Archangium violaceum: one gene and its partner. Each later gene encodes a partner of the first gene's protein in a complex. Links are inferred from orthologs where the notes say so. Each region holds a gene or a part of one and is shown in the gene's direction. Other genes may lie near its edges.

What was found. Proteins that work in one complex are often made in the same cells at the same time.
Region 2: the proteins of JQX13_RS20975 (region 1) and gcvH are in contact, whole or in part, in a crystal structure (PDB 3A7A), measured with the Escherichia coli proteins. The link is inferred for Archangium violaceum from one-to-one orthologs.

The regions. Positions count from the first base shown.
Region 1 is NZ_CP069338.1:4,892,762-4,900,200, reverse strand. The notes cover bases 2,239-5,222. They hold JQX13_RS20975 (lipoate--protein ligase), read left to right. Parts: upstream 2,239-3,209; coding sequence 3,210-4,235; downstream 4,236-5,222. Other genes in these bases: JQX13_RS20965 (hypothetical protein), read right to left, coding at 5,005-5,222; JQX13_RS20970 (superoxide dismutase), read right to left, coding at 4,288-4,875; JQX13_RS20980 (M4 family metallopeptidase), read right to left, coding at 2,239-3,058. In the rest of the region: JQX13_RS20990 (hypothetical protein), read left to right, coding at 1-754; JQX13_RS20985 (hypothetical protein), read left to right, coding at 800-1,174; more of JQX13_RS20980, read right to left, coding at 1,268-2,238; more of JQX13_RS20965, read right to left, coding at 5,223-5,811; JQX13_RS20960 (DUF2721 domain-containing protein), read right to left, coding at 5,808-6,305; JQX13_RS20955 (MerR family transcriptional regulator), read left to right, coding at 6,450-6,953; JQX13_RS20950 (VIT domain-containing protein), read left to right, coding at 6,950-7,439. UniProt on the Escherichia coli protein: Catalyzes both the ATP-dependent activation of exogenously supplied lipoate to lipoyl-AMP and the transfer of the activated lipoyl onto the lipoyl domains of lipoate-dependent enzymes.
Region 2 is NZ_CP069338.1:11,296,219-11,301,259, reverse strand. The notes cover bases 1-2,814. They hold gcvH (glycine cleavage system protein GcvH), read left to right. Parts: upstream 1-1,119; coding sequence 1,120-1,509; downstream 1,510-2,814. Other genes in these bases: gcvP (aminomethyl-transferring glycine dehydrogenase), read left to right, coding at 1,589-2,814; gcvT (glycine cleavage system aminomethyltransferase GcvT), read left to right, coding at 1-1,073. In the rest of the region: more of gcvP, read left to right, coding at 2,815-4,486; JQX13_RS47765 (alpha/beta fold hydrolase), read right to left, coding at 4,593-5,041. UniProt on the Escherichia coli protein: The glycine cleavage system catalyzes the degradation of glycine. The H protein shuttles the methylamine group of glycine from the P protein to the T protein.

The DNA.
Region 1 (7,439 bases):
CGACTCCTCGCGCAGCGGGGCCTATTACATCCCCGCGTCGGCCCCCATCGCCAGCGGGAGCGACAAGCACATGCACATCATCAACCCCGCGCGGACACGCATCGATGAGGGTTGGGATGTCACGCGGCTCTCATCCACGTCCTACCAGGCCGGGCGCCATCACACGATCGACCTCTATGGGAACGGCATCGGGCCGCAGAATGGCGTCCGCGCCTACGGTGGCTCGGCGATTGGCGGGCTCATCCGCGGCTGGGAGACCGACCCCACCCATCCGAAGTACACGGGGAAGATTCAACACGCCCTGGCCGTCGCCGTGGACCGCGTCCAGCTCTATTACAGCGGCGGCTCGAGCGGCTACGACGCGAACGGTTACGGCACGGCGAAGGGCTACGTCTGGCCCGCCACGGAGCAGGACTGGGGCAGCGAGACGACCTACAAGGGCCACGTTCCCATGGGGGCCTACTTCGCCATCCCGCCCTCGGTGGACATCAACTCGCTGGGCCTCTCGCCGCAGGGCAGGATGGTTGCCCAGGCCCTGCAGGATTTCGGTGCCTACGTCACGGACGCAACCGGCGCCACGGTCGCCTTCTACGTGGAGCCGACCGCTCCCTCCTCGTTCGTGTCGGCCCTCCGCAAGGATCTCCCCCTCATCCGCTCCAAGATGCGGCGGGTGACGAACAACAGCCCCTCCACGCCGAACGGCCCCGGGACGCGACGGGTCCCGATGCTGCCGGACCTGGCGCCCGCGCCCTGAAGCGAGGGCATCGGCAACGAGGCGGCCTGTGGTTTCAACTGCCTCGTGGCGAGGGGAAAGGTCGTCTGTGCACGGACGCCCTATGGCGTGTGCCGGGAGCACTTCGGCGAGCTGAAGTGCTGGGATCCACCGGAGTCCTCCATCCACGAGCTTGGCGCGGAGATTCCGCGGCCCACGTGCCTCACGGCATCGACGGCCATCGCGTGTGGCTATGACTGCGAGAACAACCGCACGGAGGTGAAGTGCGCGGCGACTCCGCGCGGCCGGTGCGAGAAGGACGACTTCCGGCTCGAGTGCTTCGATCCTCCGTCACTCCTGCAGTGCGCGCATGCCCAGCCGCCCGACCCCGAGGAGGTGCGCAAGCCGAAGAGCCAGCGGCGGGAGGAGAAGCCGGAGGAAACCGAGAAGGCGGCGCGCTGACGGGCTCGCGCGGCCCGGGCTCCGAAAAGACAACCGGCGCGACCGCCAGGACAGGCAGCCGCGCCGGAGTGTGGGGTAAAGAGGTGCTCGGGGCTACTGCGCGGAGCTCACCTTGAGGGTGACGCCGGAGTAGGACGAGTAGCCGCGGATCATCACGTAGTACGTGCCCTGCTGCGACGGATTGAAGGTGCAGCTCTCCGTGTTGCCCGAGGCGTAGGGACGGCAGTCGTAGCTGGTGGTGGTGGGCGCGCTGCCGAACTTCACGTACAGGTCGGCATCACCCGAGCCACCGGACATCTCGAACTTCATGGCCTTCGCGCCGCTCGGCGTGGCGTAGCTGAAGCTCGTCGAGCTGCTCCGGGCGCCAGAGAGGTTGCTCTCGGTGGAGAGCGTCGACCACGTCGGAGCGGGGGCCACGCCCACCGCGGTCCAGGCCTCGTTGACGGAGGTGACCTCGCTCGCGCCGTACAGGTCGGCGGCGGCCTGCGCGGTGGCGGTGCGCGCGTCCGCGAAGGTGCTGCTCGGGCTCAGGTAGACGGTGTTGGCCCGGTAGAAGATGGCCGCGCCCTTCATGATGCTGCTGTAGCTGTTGGTCGCGTCGAGCGCGGGCACCACGTTGCTCGTCTTGCCACGCGGGTGGGTGCCACCGGAGACCATCAGGTGGAAGGCCAGGTTGGCGATACCCGAGTTCCAGTGCACGCCGCCGTTGTCCGACGTCCCCGTGTAGCGCGTGGGGTAGTAGTCGTAATCGCCGGCGAGGGCCGGGTCGTTCATGTAGCGCAGCGCATCGCCCGGGGTGGCCGGGGTCCAGCACTCCTCGCCAATCTTCCAGGTGTTGCCGCTGACCGCGCCATCCCGGTAGGCCTCGATGGCCGCGCCGAAGACGTCGGACATGGCCTCGTTGAGGGCGCCCGACTCGTTCGAGTAGATGAGGTCCGAGGAGTAGTCGGTGACGGCGTGGGTGAGCTCGTGGCCGACCACGTCGAGCACCGTCAGCGCGGAGGACTGGGAGCCGTCGCCATCGCCGTAGACCATCTGCGTCCCGTCCCAGTACGCGTTCACGTAGTTCTTGCTGTAGTGGACGGACGAGGTGAGGGTGGCGCCAGCATTGTTGTAGCTGTCACGCCCGAACATGCTGAAGTAGAAGTCGTACGTGAGACCCGCGTTGTCGTGGGCCGCGTCCAGCACGGCGTCGCCCGAGGCCCCCTGCCCCTCGGAGCGCACCAGCGTGCCGGGAAGCGACGTGCGGTTGTTGGCCGTGTACGTCTTGCGGTTGCGCTGCGTCTTGATGTTGTCGAACTGCAGGGCGACCTCGCCCGAGTGCGCGTTGATGAAGAGGTTCGGCTGCGAGGGCGCGCCCTCGGCCGTGACGGTCTCGAGCTGCACGCGCCAGGTCAGCTGGGCCCCCTTGCTCCCGGGGAGGATCTGCAGGTCCGCCTTCGGCGCGGCCGCCAGGACGCTCGCGCCACCCACCTGGCTGATGGCGATCTGCGTGGCCTCCTCGGCCCGCAGCCTGGGCGTGGTGTCCACCTTGATGTCGCGGGCGAGACGGTCGGTGACGGAGGCGACGGCGCCCTTCTCGTCGAGGTGGAGGATGGCCTCGGCGCCAAAGACGGGGATGCCCTTGATGCTCTGCCCCACGCGCTCGTGCGACAGGCCGCGCGTGTCACGCAGCGCGCGCTTGAACGACACCTCACCCGCGCCCTGGAGGAAGTCCGGCCGCTGCGCCTTGAGCTGCTGCAGGCCCCGGCCACCGGCGTTGGCGGACAGGCTGCTGTCTTCAGTCCCCAGCGAGGCCTGAGCGTCGACATCCGTGGTGTCGACGCCGCAGGCGCTCCCGAGGAGCATGAGGGGGAGGATGGAAACGAGACGACGAATGCGCATGGCGGCTTCCTCCGGTTCGACAGGGTGTCGAACCCTTTCCTCGTTTTCCGATAAAAGGACAGGAACAGTCAAGCCGTAATTTTCCATTTTTAAAGCGCTTCGGAAAAAGGAGAAGGGGCGCGCGGCGCGACCGGGCATGTAGCTTGCGGCCATGTCTCGAGAGCGCGTCCGCATCCTGCTGTCCCAGACGTTCAACCCCTGGTTCAACCTCGCCACCGAGGACTGGATCTTCCGCGAGATGGACACGAGCACGCGGACGCTCTTCCTCTGGCGCAACGCGGAGACGGTCGTCATCGGCCGCAACCAGAACCCCTGGTCCGAGTGCAACCTGAAGCGCATGGAGGACGACAACATCTTCCTCGCGCGGAGGACCAGCGGCGGGGGCGCGGTCTTCCACGACCTGGGCAACACGTGCTTCACCTTCCTGTCCTCCAAGGAGGGCTACAGCAAGGCGACCAACGTGACGATCCTCCTGGAGGCGCTGAAGCGGCTGGGCGTGACGGCCGAGGCCTCGGGGCGCAACGACCTGGTGATTCCGATGGAGGACGGGCCGAGGAAGATCAGCGGCAGCGCGTACCGGGAGACGCGTGACCGGGCCTTCCATCACGGCACGTTCCTGCTCTCCACGGACCTGACGCGCCTGGCGAACTACCTGACGCCCCACCCGAAGAAGCTCGAGTCCAAGGGCAGCGCGTCCGTGCGCGCACGGGTGATGAACATCAACGGCGTCCAGCCAGCGGTGAACCACGAGTCCCTGGTGCGGGCCCTGATCGCCGCCTTCTGCGACCACCACGGGGCGACGGCCGAGCCCGAGCTGCTGGATCACACCTTCCTGGAGAACCAACCCTCACTCAGGGGGATGTTCGAGCAGTTCTCCTCCTGGGACTGGCGCTTCGGCAACGCGCCCAGGTTCCATCACCAGATGGTCGAGTACCTCTCGTGGGGCTTCTTCGAGGTGCACGTCGACTCCGAGAACGGCCACATCAGCCGTGCGCAGGTCTTCTCGGACGCGCTCTTCCCCGAGCTGGTGCAGGACCTTCAGGCGGCGCTGGTGGGCAGGCCCTACAGCCGCGCCGGGGTGAAGGACGCCGTGACCGGACTGCGGGCCCGATACCCGGGCCAGGAGCGGGAGCTCGATGAGCTCGAGGCGTGGCTGATGAAGCAGGTGGAGGTGTGAGCCCGTGACAGCGCAGGAGGGCGAGCGACCCCGCCCTCCTGGCTTCCGTGACTCAGGCGCCCTTGAGGTTCTGGAGGGCGAAGTCCCAGTTCACGAGGGACGCGAAGAACGTCTCGATGTACTTGGGCCGCGCGTTGCGGAAGTCGATGTAGTAGGCGTGCTCCCAGACGTCGAGCGTCAGCAGGGCCTTCTGGCCGTGCTTCATCGGGAGGTCCGCGTTGGGCGTCTTGGTGACCGCGAGCTTGCCGCTCTTGTCGAGCACGAGCCAGGCCCAGCCCGAGCCGAACTGCGTGGCGGCCGCGTTCGAGAACTCCTCCTTGAAGCGCTCGAACGAGCCGAAGTCACGGTTGATCGCATCCGCGAGGTCACCCGTCGGCTGACCACCGCCGTTCGGCTTCAGGCAGTTCCAGTAGAAGGTGTGGTTCCAGACCTGGGCGGCGTTGTTGAACACGCCCCCGTCGCTGTTGAGGATGATCTGCTCGAGCGACTGGTTCGCCTCGGGCTTGCCCTCGAGCAGCTTGTTCAGGTTCGTCACGTACGCGTTGTGGTGCTTGCCATGGTGGTACTCGAGCGTCTCCGCGCTGATGTGCGGAGCGAGGGCATCCTTGGCGTAGGGCAGGTTGGGCAGTGTGAACGGCATGGGTCGTTCCCTTTCTCGGGTCGGGTGGAACTACGAAACAAGTGGGTAGACGAGTATCGTCGTTCCGCCCACGGATCGGCACCAACTCCAATTTATTGGAGTAATTCCAATCCGCTGGCGGGCCGCCCCTCAACGTCGGCAATCGAACGACACGACCTCGAAGCGGTTCTTCCACTTCAGGACATTACCGATCCGGTACACCTCCTCCCAGCGTGCCCTGCCACCGAGCACGCCCGGGCACTCCAGGGAGTCGAGCGGGATGTCGTTGTCGTCCCAGGTCCTCACCGGCAGGCAGGAGTAGACCCACCCGTCGATGACCGCTTCCTGCCGGCGCCCGAGCACACGCCGCGTGTCGACGAAGCCCTCCGCATCGGCAACCCGGAGCGCTGACACCGGAGGAGCTCTGTCCCCGGGAAGGAACACCGAGTGGACGCGATCATAGCGGACCCGCAGCGGCCCCTCCGCCGGTGGCGCATCCACCCGCTTCCAGACCTCCTCCACCAGAAGGCTCCTCGGGCCGACGGCCCCGAGGCCAACACCACAGAGCCCGCCACCGGGCCAACTCGTGGTGCGCTCGAACACCTCCACCGGGACCGACTCGCCATCGACCTCGAGACGGTCCCGGCGCAGGAACTTGTCGGTGCTCACCGGGCCACCCCAGGGGTAGCCGATGAACAACCCGTGGAAGGAGTGCGGCCCTATCTGGATGCGCACCATGGTGGAATCTCCCGAGTCCATGCGCCTGTGTCGGACGAGATGAGGCGCACCGCCGTCCCCAGGGGTGCGCCTCATCACGAGGGTGCTGCCCTTGTCACAGTCCGCCCAGCTCAGCGGTTCATCCCTGGTCCAGGCCGGCGCGGGGCGCACCACCTTCGGACCACGGGCACACGCGCAGGCCACTACCAGCAACAACCCGAACAGGAGCCCCCGCTTCACGTCTTCCGCTCCCCGGTGGGCGCCGGGTGCTCCGCGCCCATGAACATCTCGCGCTTCTCCAGCTCGAGCGCGGCCCGGCCGAGCCGCAAGGATGCCAGCGCGAACAACGCGATGACCCCCAGCAGCACCACACCGACCGAGAAGGACGCCACGGGCAGCACATCCGGCACGCTGAAGCGTCGCTGCGTCAGGTACAGCAGTGACGTCAGCACGAACGAAATGAGCGCCCCGTAGGCCATCCCCATTGCCCTCGCCAGCAGCAGGTGCCTCCGGTCCAGGATGGATACCTCCAGCCGCAGCACCTCGCGTCTCGGGTGCCCCTCCGGCAGCGAGCGCCACTCACGCAGCATCTCCCGCGTGCGCGACGTCATCCGGCCAATCTGGTTGTCCAACCCCGTGGCCAGGATGCCGCACGCGGACACCATCACCGCAGGCGTCACCGCCGCTCCAATGAGCCGGATGGAGGAGATGTCCATGCCTCCCGTCGCGTCCATGCACCCCTCTGTCCCACCCGCGCCCCGCCCGGCGCAAGCCTGGCCGCGCGCCCTCCTCCCTCGAACCCGACAGTGATTTCATGACAGTGGCAAATAACCAGTGACAACTTGACACATCCACTGTCGAGTCCTACTGTCAGGGGCGTGAGCACGACGAAAACACGCAAGGAGTGGAAGCTGACGGAGCTGGCCGAGGCGGTGGGCGTGTCCCCCCGCACCGTGCGCTACTACGTCCAGCGCGGGCTCCTGCCCGCCCCGCCCTTCAAGGGGCCGGACACCGTCTATGGGGAAGAGCACCTGCTGCGTCTCAAGGCCATCCGGACCTTGCAGGCGAGGTTCCTCCCGCTCGATGCCATCCAGGTGGAGCTGGCCCGGCTGAGCCCCGAAGAGCTCGGGGCACTCGCCGAGGCTGGGCCCCACGACCTCCCCGCCCCCACGGCCGGGTCCTCCGCACCGGCCCCCCAGGCGGAGCCGGTGAAGCAGGCGGTCCCTGTCTCCCCTTCTGCCGGAGTGACAAGCTGGCGCCGCTGGGAGCTCGCGCCGGGGCTGGAGCTGCACCTCGCCGATACGGCGGACGAGAAAACCCGGGCGCTCGCGGAACGCATGCGCGCCCTCATCCAGGACTCCTGGGGAAAGGTAGAGCCATGACGAACGAGAAAGCAGGGCTGTACACGCGGAGTGGTGCCCAGGTTCCCCTTCAGGGGGTGGACGTCACCGGCGAGCTCCTCGGAGGTCATGCCCGGGTGCGCGTGCGCCAGCGCTACCGCAACACCGGGTCCAAGCCCGTCGAGGCCGTCTACGTCTTCCCGCTGCCCTCCGACGCCACCCTCACCGCCTTCTCCATGGAGTGCGCCGGGCGCCGCGTGCAGGGCATCCTCAAGGAGCGCGAGGAAGCCTTCCGCACCTATGACGACGCGGTGACGGCCGGCCATGGCGCCGCGCTGCTGGACCAGGAGCGCCCCAACGTCTTCACCGCCCAGGTGGGCAACCTCCTGCCCGGCGAGGAGACGCTCGTGGAGGTGGAGTTCCTCCAGGCCATCCAGGTGGAGGAAGGCTGCGTGCGCTGGGCCCTGCCCACCCTCGTCGCGCCCCGCTACATCCCCGGCACCCCCACGGGGGACCGCACCGCCCACG
Region 2 (5,041 bases), 6.4 Mb from region 1 along the record:
CGCCCCTTAACGAGGCCCACCGCAGGCTCGGCGGCCGGATGGTGGATTTCGTCGGTTGGGACATGCCGGTGCAGTACAGCTCCGTCATCACCGAGCATGAGGCCGTGCGCAACGCCGTTGGCCTGTTCGACGTGTCTCACATGGGGGAGATCGAGTTCACCGGTCCGGGCGCGCTCGAGACCGCCAACAAACTCATCACCAACGATCTCTCCAGGTGCGCGGACGGCCAGGCTGTCTACGCCGGGTTGCTCAACGAGCAGGGCTGCTTCGTGGACGACGTGGTGGCCTACCGCTTCTCTCCCGAGCGGATCCTCGTCGTCGTCAACGCGTCCAACAAGGACAAGGACTTCGCCTGGATGCAGTCTCACGCCGAGGGTGTGAAGCCGGTGGATCGCAGCGACGACTACGCGCAGATCGCCGTGCAGGGACCCAAGGCCGTGGGCCTGGTGCAGCGGCTCACCCCGGTGGACGTGTCGAAGGTTGGCACCTACCGCTTCACCGAGGGCCAGGTCGCGGGCGTGCAGTGCATCATCTCGCGCACCGGCTACACGGGCGAGGACGGCTTCGAGCTGTACTGCGCGCCCGGCGAGGCGGAGAAGCTGTGGGAGGCGCTGCTGAAGGAGGGCCAGCAGGACGGGGTGAAGCCCTGTGGCCTGGGCGCGCGCGACAGCCTTCGCACGGAGATGAAGTACGCCCTCTACGGCAACGACATCGACGACCAGCACACCGCGCTCGAGGCGGGGCTGGGGTGGATCTGCAAGCTGGACAAGGCGGGCGGCTTCATCGGCCGCGACGTGCTGGCGAAGCAGAAGGCCGAGGGCGTGAAGCGCAAGCTGGTGGGCTTCGAGCTGACCGGCGCGGGCATCCCCCGCCATGGCTACCCCATCCTCAAGGACGGGCAGCGGGTGGGCGAGGTGACGAGCGGCACCATGGGCCCGTCGGTGAAGAAGCCCATCGGCATCGGCTACGTGCCCGCCGAGCTGGCCGCCGAGGGCTCGACCTTCGACGTGGAGATCCGCGGCCGTCCGGTGTCCGCCGTGGTGGTGAAGACCCCCTTCTGGAAGAAGTCCTGACGCATTCGCAAGCCCCTGAGCATCCCCTTTTCCGAGGAGCACGGACATGGCCGGCAGCAACCCCAGCAATCTGAAGTACACGAAGGAGCACGAGTGGGCCCGCGTGGAGGGCAACCGCGTGGTGGTGGGCGTCACCTCCCACGCCCAGGAGGCGCTCGGTGACGTGGTGTTCGTGGAGCTGCCCAAGGTGGGCGCCACCGTCACCTCCGGCAAGCAGTTCGGCGTCATCGAGTCCACCAAGGCCGTGTCGGAGCTCTACTCCCCGCTCTCCGGCAAGGTGGTGAAGGTGAACGACGCCCTCACCGACAATCCCCAGACGATCAACACGGACCCCTATGGCGCGGGGTGGATCATCGAGCTCGAGCCCTCGGACAGCAAGGAGCTGGACGGGCTCATGGACGCCAGCGCGTACGAGAACCTGCTGAAGAACTCCTGACGTGTCCGGGGTCTGAACGGGGACGGTCGGGCTGTTAACTACCGTCATTCGTTTCACCCGCACTGCGAGTGCTCGAACTATGTCCTTGAATTGGAAATACCAGGAGTCGTTCGCCGACCGTCACATCGGGCCGGATGAGAAGGAACTGCAGGGGATGCTGAAGACCCTGGGCGTGGGCTCGGTCGACGAGCTCATCGACCAGACGGTGCCCGCTGCCATCCGCTCGAAGGAGCCGCTGAAGATGGCGGCGGCCTGGTCGGAGCACGACGCGCTCGCGGTGCTGGAGTCCATCGCGGCGAAGAACCAGCTGTTCCGGTCCTTCATCGGGATGGGCTACTACGACACCCAGACCCCGAACGTCATCCTGCGCAACATCCTGCAGAACCCGGGCTGGTACACCCAGTACACGCCCTACCAGGCGGAGATCGCCCAGGGCCGTCTGGAGGCGCTGCTCAACTACCAGACCATGGTGATGGACCTCACGGGCATGGAGGTGGCCAACGCCTCCCTGCTCGACGAGGGCACCGCGGCCGCCGAGGCCATGGCGCTGGCGCTGCACACCCAGGGTGAGGGGAGCGGAGGCGCCTTCTTCGTCTCGGACACCTGCCACCCGCAGACGCTCGACGTGGTCCGCACCCGCGCTCTTCCGCTGGGCGTGGAGGTGGTGGTGGGCGACCACCGCACGGTGGACCTGTCCGCGAAGAAGTACTTCGGCGCGCTGGTGCAGTACCCGGCCACCGATGGCGTGGTGCACGACTACCGCGCCTTCGGCGAGAAGGTGCACGCGGCCGGTGGCCTCTTCATCGTGGCCACGGATCTGCTGGCGCTCACGATGCTCACCCCGCCGGGTGAGCTCGGCGCGGACGTGGCGGTGGGCAGCGCCCAGCGCTTCGGCGTGCCCATGGGCTACGGCGGTCCGCACGCGGCCTTCTTCGCCACGAAGAACGCCTACACGCGCGTGATGCCGGGCCGCATCATCGGTGTGTCCGAGGACGCCCAGGGCAACCGCGCCCTGCGCATGGCGCTGCAGACGCGCGAGCAGCACATCCGCCGCGAGAAGGCCACGAGCAACATCTGCACCGCGCAGGTGCTGCTGGCCATCATGGCCGGCATGTACGCGGTGTACCACGGGCCCCGCGGCCTGAAGTCCATCGCCGAGCGTGTGCACGGGCTCACGATGCTGCTGGCGCGCGGCCTGACGAAGCTGGGCTACGGCGCCAACTACGAGAACGTGTTCGACACGCTCCGGGTCGAGGCTCCGCCGCCGCACATCCGGGGAATCCTCTCGGCCGCCGAGGCCAAGGGGATGAACTTCCGCCGCATCGACGAGCGGGCCGTCGGCCTGAGCCTCGACGAGGCCACGCGTCCGGCCGACGTGGAGGCCATCCTCTCCGTGTTCGCCGGCGGCAAGCCCCTGGGCTTCACGCTGGACGAGCTGGGCAAGGAGCTCCAGAGCACCCTGCCCGAGGGACTGCGGCGCACCAGCCCGTTCCTCACGCACCAGGTCTTCAACAGCTACCACTCCGAGACGGAGATGCTGCGGTACATCCGCCGCCTCGAGTCGCGTGATCTGTCGCTCACGCACTCGATGATTCCGCTCGGGTCGTGCACCATGAAGCTCAACGCCACCGCGGAGATGATCCCCGTGACGTGGCCGCAGTTCGGCAAGCTGCACCCGTTCGCGCCGAGCTCGCAGGCGGCGGGCTACCGCGTGCTCTTCGAGCAGCTCGAGCAGATGCTGGCGAGCGTGACGGGCTTCGCGGGCGTGTCGTTGCAGCCCAACGCGGGCAGCCAGGGTGAGCTGGCGGGCCTGCTCGTCATCCGCGCGTACCAGCAGCATCGCGGCCAGGGCCACCGCGACGTGTGCCTCATCCCGTCGTCGGCGCACGGCACCAACCCGGCCTCGGCGGTGATGGCGGGCTACAAGGTCGTCGTCGTCAAGTGCGACGAGAACGGCAACATCGACGTGGCCGACCTGCGCGCCAGGGCCGACGAGCACAAGGCGAACCTGGCCTGCTTGATGGTGACCTACCCGTCCACACACGGCGTGTTCGAGGAGGAGATCAAGGAGATCTGCGCCATCGTCCACGAGCGGGGCGGCCAGGTGTACATGGACGGGGCGAACCTCAACGCCCAGGTGGGGCTGACGAAGCCGGCGGAGATCGGCGCGGACGTCTGCCACATCAACCTGCACAAGACGTTCTGCATCCCGCACGGCGGTGGCGGCCCGGGCATGGGTCCCATCTGCGTGGCCAGCCACCTGACGAAGTTCCTGCCGGGTCACCCGGTGATCACCACGGGTGGCAACGAGGGCATCGGAGCGATCTCCTCGGCTCCGTGGGGCAGCGCCAGCATCCTGGTCATCTCGTGGATGTACATCGCGATGATGGGCGGGGAGGGGCTGACCCGGGCCACGAAGACGGCCATCCTCAACGCCAACTACATCGCCGAGCGGCTGCAGCCGCACTACCCGGTGCTCTACCGCGGCAAGCGGGGCAGGGTGGCGCACGAGTGCATCGTGGACCTGCGCCAGCTGAAGAAGACGGCGGGCGTCGAGGTGGAGGACGTGGCCAAGCGGTTGATGGACTACGGCTTCCACGCGCCGACGGTGTCGTTCCCCGTGGCGGGCACGCTGATGATCGAGCCCACGGAGAGCGAGTCGAAGGCGGAGCTGGATCGTCTGTGCGACGCGCTGATCGCCATCCGTGAGGAGATCCGCGAGATCGAGGAGGGCAAGGCGCCCAGGGACAACAACGTCCTGAAGAACGCGCCGCACACGGCCCGGGTGATCACCGCGCCGGAGTGGAACCGTCCGTACTCGCGCGAGAAGGCCGCCTTCCCGGCGGCGTGGGTGGTGGAGCACAAGTTCTGGCCGGCGGTGGGCCGGCTGAACAACGTGCTGGGCGATCGCAAGCTGGTGTGCTCGTGCCCGCCGATCGAGGACTACATGTCGCCGGAGCCGTCGAAGGCGGCGTAAAGCCTCGTCATTCCCCTGCATTCAGACAAGGGCCTCGGGTTCTCGGAACCCGGGGCCCTTTGTCTTGGTGCACCCGGCATGCCCAGGCCTGGACGCCGGGTCCGCTTCACCCCGCCGGTGGGGGGCTGAGCCTTTCGCTCGGAGCCACTCGCGCCAGGAACGAGAGGATGCGGCTCGCGAGGGCCGCCGGGTGGCTGAGGGTTGCCAGATGAGGGGCCTCGAGGAACATGACCTCGATGTTTGGCTGGTGATGGACGAGCGCCTGGTGCTCCCGCTTCAGCCCCTCCGCGAAACTGTCGAGGAAGCCGTGCAACCAGGGGGGCATGTCGGGCGCCGAGGGCGCGATGGGCGCGGTCAGCTGGAAGATGAGCAGGGGAGTTGTCACCTGGGCGTAGACCGCGAACAGATCTGTCTCGTTCGTGAGCTCCTGGATGGTCCGGAGGGCCTCTCCAGAGGGCCTCAGCCGGTAGTCGCCGTGAGCATCGTGCACCGCCGCTCGCCACGTCGACGCGACCAGCACTTCCACCGGGACCCCGAGCTGCTCCGCCAGGGATT